Regions from separate parts of the Pseudomonas fluvialis genome, predicted to be linked through region 2. Evidence: predicted binding sites of a transcription regulator. Region 2 holds the regulator's gene; the other holds the start of a gene.

Region 1 (3,412 bases), on a different contig from region 2:
GAAGGAAATCGTCCGCGAGCGTGGCTTTGAGCTGGTCGATCACAATCTGGTGCTCTACGTGCGCCAGGCTAAAAAATGATTTGCTGAGCAATGCGAAAAGGCGCCGTTAGGCGCCTTTTTCGTGTCGATAGCCCGCTCAGATGGCGAGCATTTTGCGAGCGTGTGCCAGCGATTCTTCGGTGAGGTCTACACCGCCGAGCATGCGCGCCACCTCTTCGACGCGCTGTGGGTGGTCGAGCTTGGCGACGGCGGTGCGGGTTTCTTCGCTGCCGCGCTGCTTGTGGACAAACAGGTGTTGATGTCCCTGGGCAGCGACCTGTGGCAGGTGGGTGACCGTCAGCACCTGGCCACGCTCGCCCAGGCGGCGCAGTAGTTGGCCAACTACCTCGGCAGTGGGGCCGCCAATGCCCACGTCCACCTCGTCGAATACCAGCGTGGGTACCCGCGAGGTTTGTGCGGTAATCACCTGAATTGCCAGGCTGATGCGGGATAGCTCGCCGCCCGAGGCTACCTTGGCCAGCGCTTTGAGTGGTTGCCCTGGGTTGGCGCTGACCAAGAACTCGACCAGTTCCTGGCCCTGTGGCTGGGGTTCGTCGTGCGGATGGACGTGCAGGGCAATGTTGAAACGGCCGCCTGGCATGCCCAGGCGTTGCATTTCCTGCTCCACGGCCGCCGCCAGGGTGTTGGCAGCGTCCTGGCGGAGCCGGCTGAGTTCGTCGGCTTTTTCCCGGTAATGGCGTGTGTAGGCGTGCAGTTCCTGTTGCAGTCGCTCGATGGCTTGGTCATCGGCGTTCAGTCCTTCCAGTTCATGTAGCAGGCGTTGCTGGAGTTCGCCTAGCTCAAACGGTTGCACGCGGTGCTTGCGCGCCAGGCTGTAGATCGCATCGAGGCGCTCTTCGAGTTGCTGCAGGCGCTGCGGATCGGCATCGAAATGATCGAGGAAGCGATTGACTTCGCCGACGGCTTCTTCCACCTGGATTTGTGCGCTGGCCAGCAGGTTGGCCGCTTCGCCCAGGGCTCCGCCTTGCGTGTGGAAGCTGCTCAGGCGGTTGAGGCTGGCGCCGAGTGCCGAGAGCACGTTGCCGGCATCGCTTTCGCTGCACAAGTCCACGACCTGGCGGCAGGCGGCAATCAGATGCTCGGCATTGCACAACTGCTTGTGCTCCTGCTCCAGGGCCTCCAGCTCGTTGTCGCCGAGTGCCAGATTTTCCAGCTCTTCAAGCTGGTAGCTGAGCAGTTGCTGGCGTGCGCGCTGTTCTTCACTGGTTTCGCTCAGGCGTTGCAGTTCGTTGCGGGTCTGTCGCCAGCGCTGTGCGGCGAGTTGTACCTGACGGGCCAGTTCTTCGGCGCCTGCGTAAGCGTCCAGCAGGCGGCGGTGGGTGTCGTTTTTCAACAGAGACTGGTGTTCATGCTGGCTGTGGATGTCAATGAGCAGTTCGCCAAGCGCCTTGAGATCAGCCTGGGGGCAGGGGCTGCCGTTGATGTAGGCGCGGGAGCGTCCTTCACGGGTGATAACCCGGCGCAGGATGCAGGGGCCATCCTGTTCAAGGTCGCGTTCACTCAGCCACTGGCGAGCTTCGGCGATCTGGCTGATGTCGAAGCTGGCGAGAATATCGGCTTTGTCACTGCCTGGACGTACGACGCCGCTGTCGGCCCGGTCGCCCAAGGCCAGGCCCAGCGCGTCGAGCATGATTGACTTGCCCGCGCCGGTTTCGCCGGTGATGACGCTCATGCCGCTGTCCAGTTCGAGGTCAAGATGCTCGACAATGGCGTAGTTGTGGATCGACAGATGCACCAGCATGACAAGCCTCCTGCATGATTTGGCTGGTTATTTATACAGTGCTTTATTGGCGCGCGACAATAGCTGGTTTCTTGCGCCCTTGAATTCCTTTGGGTTGTCCCCAAATAGACGGACAGATCGGCGGGTTATGCCGCAGCAGTGTTGTTTGGAGGAAGAGATGGCAGACGAACAGATCCTTGATGGCGACAATCCCGAGCAGGCAGCGACTGCCCCCGAAGACCTGCAGGGTCGCGTAGCGCAACTTGAAGAGCAGCTGGCAGCCGCTCAGGATCAGGCACTGCGCATGGCGGCGGATCTGCAGAATGTACGGCGCCGTGCCGAGCAGGATGTCGAGAAGGCGCACAAGTTTGCCCTTGAGAAATTTGCCGGTGATCTGCTGGCCGTGGTGGATAGCCTGGAGCGTGGCCTGGAGTTGTCCAGTGCCGAGAATGAGGCCATCAAACCCGTGCGTGAAGGTATGCAGCTGACCCTCAAGCTGCTGACCGATACCCTCAAGCGTTATCAGGTTGAGCAAGTGGACCCGCTGGGTGAGCCGTTCAACCCGGAACATCACCAGGCCATGGCTATGGAAGAAAGCCTGCATGCCGAGCCGGGCAGTGTGCTCAAGGTATTCCAGAAGGGCTATCTGCTCAGTGGGCGTCTGCTGCGCCCGGCGATGGTTGTGGTCAGCAAGGCACCAGCCGTGGCACAGCCTTCGATTGATGAGCAGGCTTGAAATCATCCGGGCCGGCCCCATCTGTAGCAACAAGCGAATTCATGCTTAGCGGCGAGTCAAGGCCGCAGACAAGTCACTCGTTTCAGGAGAAAGAACATGGGCAAAATTATCGGTATCGACCTGGGCACCACCAACTCCTGTGTGTCCATTCTGGAAAACGGCAACGTCAAGGTGATCGAGAACGCCGAAGGCGCTCGCACCACGCCCTCGATCATTGCGTATGCCAATGACGGTGAAATTCTCGTCGGCCAGTCGGCCAAGCGTCAGGCCGTGACCAACCCGCACAACACCCTGTATGCGGTAAAGCGTCTGATCGGTCGTCGCTTCGAAGAAGACGTGGTACAGAAAGACATTCAGATGGTGCCGTACAAAATCACCAAGGCCGACAATGGTGACGCCTGGGTGGAAGTCAACGGCCAGAAGATGGCGCCGCCGCAGATCAGCGCGGAAGTGCTGAAGAAGATGAAGAAGACCGCCGAGGACTACCTGGGCGAGCCGGTGACCGAAGCGGTGATCACCGTTCCGGCCTACTTCAACGACAGCCAGCGCCAGGCGACCAAGGACGCTGGCCGCATCGCCGGTCTCGACGTCAAGCGCATCATCAACGAGCCGACCGCGGCGGCGCTGGCCTATGGCATGGACAAGGCCAAGGGCGACCACACTGTGATCGTCTATGACCTGGGTGGCGGCACCTTCGACGTGTCGGTGATCGAGATCGCCGAAGTGGATGGCGAGCACCAGTTCGAGGTGCTGGCGACCAACGGTGACACTTTCCTCGGTGGTGAAGACTTCGACATTCGCCTGATCGATTACCTCGTCGACGAATTTAAGAAAGAAACCGGCATGAACCTCAAAGGCGACCCGCTGGCCATGCAGCGTCTGAAGGAAGCCGCCGA
Region 2 (3,412 bases):
ACGTCCGGGCGCAGCCGACGAATTGCTGCGCACAACTCACGTACCTGGCACGGCGTTTCGATATTCCGGGCAAACAGAATCACACCACCTACTTCGGGCTGGCGAAGAATCTGCCGATCCTCGGCACACAGCCAGGTTCCGGCGATATCCAGCATCAACGCGCCCTGCAGGGTTTCACTCATTTCATATCCTCGTCAGCCATCAGCCACCTGCCGGCCCATTGCGGGCAAGCGGCCTCGTCGATCAATACCCGACAGTGGGCAGGCACCCGTTCGAACAACCAGACCAACTGAGCGTTGTTCATCCGCACACAGCCATGTGACAGCGCCACGCCGAGCGGCTCGCTGTCCGGAGTGCCATGGATGTAGATATAGCGACGGAAGGTATCCACGCTGCCCAAGCGGTTGTAGCCCGGTTGACAGCCACTGAGCCAGAGAATCCGCGTGAGAATCCAGTCCCGCTCGGGGTGAGCGGCCTGCAACTCGGCACTGTACACCTCGCCAGTCCAGCGCCTGCCACGCAACACCGCCCCCAGCGGCAGGCCATCACCGATACGTGCACGCACCTGATGCCAGCCTCGCGGGGTGCAGCCGGAGCCATTGCGTTCCCCCGCACCGGCTCGCCCGGTGGACACCGGCAGGCGCACGCAAAGGCGCCCGTCCATGAAGCCATAGAGTATTTGATCGGCGAGAGAGATGTGCAGCAGGTCAAGAGCGAGCATGGCGCCAAGCTTAGCCCAAGGGCATCAGCAAGCCTACCGCTTTACCTCGGGCTTGCTCAGCCTTTCGCAGCAGGCTGCGGCTTGCGCGGACGCAGCACCGCTGCAGCCAGCTGGGGGTCGTTGAGTGCAGCCTCTGCACGCATGCCGGCGGCCAGGAAAGGCACCATCAGACGCATCACCTGCTCCAGCGAGGTGTTGACTCCGAAATCAGCCTCGGACATGGCGCGCAAGGCCTTGATCCCGGACATGCTGAATGCTGCAGCACCCAACATAAAATGCACCCGCCAGAATAGCTCCAGGGGTGGAATACGCGGTGCCGCCTCATGCACCAGCAGCATGTAGCGACGGAAGACCTTGCCGTAGACTTCTTCGAGGTACTTGCGCAGGTGCCCCTGGCTCTGACTGAACGCCAGCCCCAGCAAACGCATGAAGATGGCCAGGTCGTTGCCACTGCGCGGCTTGACGGCCAACGCCTGCTCAACCAGCAGCTCCAAAAGGGCTTCCAGCTGTGGTTTGTTATCCGGATTGGCCATGCGCCGATCCAGTTCACGCTCCAGGCTGATGCAGAACGGCCCGAGGAAACGAGAGAAAACCGCCTGAATCAGCGCCTTCTTCGAACCGAAGTGATAGTTGACAGCTGCCAGATTGACACCTGCCTTGCTGGTAATCAGGCGCAGCGAAGTCTCTGCAAACCCCTTTTCGGCAAACAGCTGTTCCGCTGCATCCAGGATACGTTCTACAGTTTCCGACTGAGCCATGAGTCCACGCCTGACAAACACTTGTTTGAAACATACGTTTCAGGCGACTGGCTTGTCAAGCCATGACCCGTGCGCCACTTCCAGCTAGCGCTAAATAACCGCTACAGGCTTGTTCTGGCAAGGGTACTGGATATAATCACAGCCACTGTATAAAAAAACAGAGGCCGCCATGATCAAGCTAACCCCCCGGCAAAGCGAAATCCTTGATTTCGTCAAACGCTACCTGGAAGACAGCGGCTACCCACCTACCCGCGCGGAAATTGCCCAGCATCTAGGCTTCAAGTCACCCAACGCTGCGGAGGAACACCTCAAGGCCCTGGCCCGCAAGGGCGCCATCGAAATGATTCCGGGCGCTTCGCGGGGCATCCGCATTCCTGGCTTTGAAAGCGAGGAGCGCGACGAACAGAGCCTGCCGGTCATCGGTCGAGTGGCCGCCGGAGCACCCATTCTTGCGCAACAGAACATTGAAGAATCCTGCCGCATCAGCCCGGAGTTTTTCCACCCGAGGGCCGACTATCTGTTACGTGTAAGCGGCATGAGCATGAAGGATATTGGCATTCTCGACGGCGACCTGCTGGCCGTACACCGTACTCAGGATGTGCGTAACGGCCAGGTGGTCGTCGCCCGTATCGATGACGAAGTAACGGTCAAGCGCTTCAAGCGCGAAGGCAATCTGGTCTGGCTGTTGGCGGAAAACCCGGAGTTCCAGCCCATCAAGGTCGACCTGAGTCAGCAATCCCTGAGCATCGAAGGGCTCAGCGTCGGGGTAATCCGTCGCTAACCCGGCGAGACGGGCGGAACGGTAAATTCCGCCCCAGCAGCCCTTTAGTGCAGTACGCGCGGCCCTTCGTCCTCGCTATGCCACTCGCCTTCGCCCTCGGCCAGGCGACCCGCCATCTGCACACCCACATTGAACATCGCCTTGGCGACTTCGATATGCTGTCCCTGCAGGAAGGCGCGTGCATCTGCAGAAAAATCCAGAGTTACCAACGTCACTTCATCTTCGGCGCGACGCAGCACGATACGCCCATCAGGCAACTCGACGATTTCCAGAAATGACGTAGACATCCAGGCGCTCTCCGCAAAAGGCCGAGCATTGTATCAGCACTCGCCCGGCAAACCCCAGCCAGCCTCAGATTTCCGTCAGGCTGTCGCGAAAACGCAAAACCAGCGCTTTCAACTGGCCACGCCACTGCTGAATAGTTTCGCGGGACAGCAGCGGCTCGTCTTCCTGCTCATCGAGATTGACCGCCTGAATCAATGCCAGGGTGGCATCCTGTTTGATCTTGCGCGGCGCCTGGGGTGGCAACAGGAGTAGACGATAGGCTTCGCAGGCACCCGCCAGCCAACTGTCGGACTGACGACTCAGCTCAAACAGTTCGGACAGCTCAGGACAAGGCGAGCGACTCAGGTAATGTTCGTTGAGAAAATGCTCCAGGGCAGGCCAACTGGCATCCGGCAGGCGATAGCTGTGGGCAATCTCGTGGCACAACGCAAGCAGCGCGCCGTGCAGGTGGAATAACGCGGCCTCACGCTCGGCCTGGATCTGCGCAGCAGAAGCAAAGCTGCTGTCACGCTCGGCCCGCAGCCAGTTCTCCAAGGCCAGACCACAGAAATGCAGCTTCTGATTGGTGCGGGTATACGGCTCGTAAGCCATGATCACGCCTCCTCGAATACGCCCTAGCGCTTGTCTTCAACGACCCAGCGACCATTATCGTAGAATGCACGCCAACCTGTCGGCTTACCGTCCTGCTCGCTCTGCACGTACTGCTCCTTGGTCTTGCGACTGAAACGAATCACCGCCGGACGCCCATCCGGATCGCGCTGCGGCGCCTGCAGGAGGAAATGGTACTTGCTGTCCAGTTCATCGGCGTGAGGCAACAGCTCGATGACCAGAGGAGCGCGCGTCTCACGCTTCTTGGGGAACTGACTG

The links. The regulator LexA, encoded in region 2, represses DNA repair genes until DNA is damaged. The targets are predictions, from matches to a motif close to CTGTNTNNNNANACAG.
Region 1: the regulator LexA is predicted to act here: its motif matches at 1,825-1,840, upstream of recN (DNA repair protein RecN).

The regions. Positions count from the first base shown of each region.
Region 1 covers NZ_PIYS01000028.1:54,051-57,462, reverse strand. The annotation lists gene fur (ferric iron uptake transcriptional regulator) at 1-79, shown strand, start outside; gene recN (DNA repair protein RecN) at 137-1,801, opposite strand; gene grpE (nucleotide exchange factor GrpE) at 1,959-2,516, shown strand; gene dnaK (molecular chaperone DnaK) at 2,613-3,412, shown strand, end outside.
Region 2 covers NZ_PIYS01000005.1:52,548-55,959, forward strand. The annotation lists gene nagZ (beta-N-acetylhexosaminidase) at 1-170, opposite strand, end outside; gene CW360_RS04120 (L,D-transpeptidase) at 179-721, opposite strand; gene CW360_RS04125 (TetR/AcrR family transcriptional regulator) at 778-1,479, opposite strand; gene lexA (transcriptional repressor LexA) at 1,649-2,260, shown strand; gene CW360_RS04135 (hypothetical protein) at 2,305-2,547, opposite strand; gene CW360_RS04140 (DUF6586 family protein) at 2,612-3,136, opposite strand; gene topA (type I DNA topoisomerase) at 3,160-3,412, opposite strand, start outside.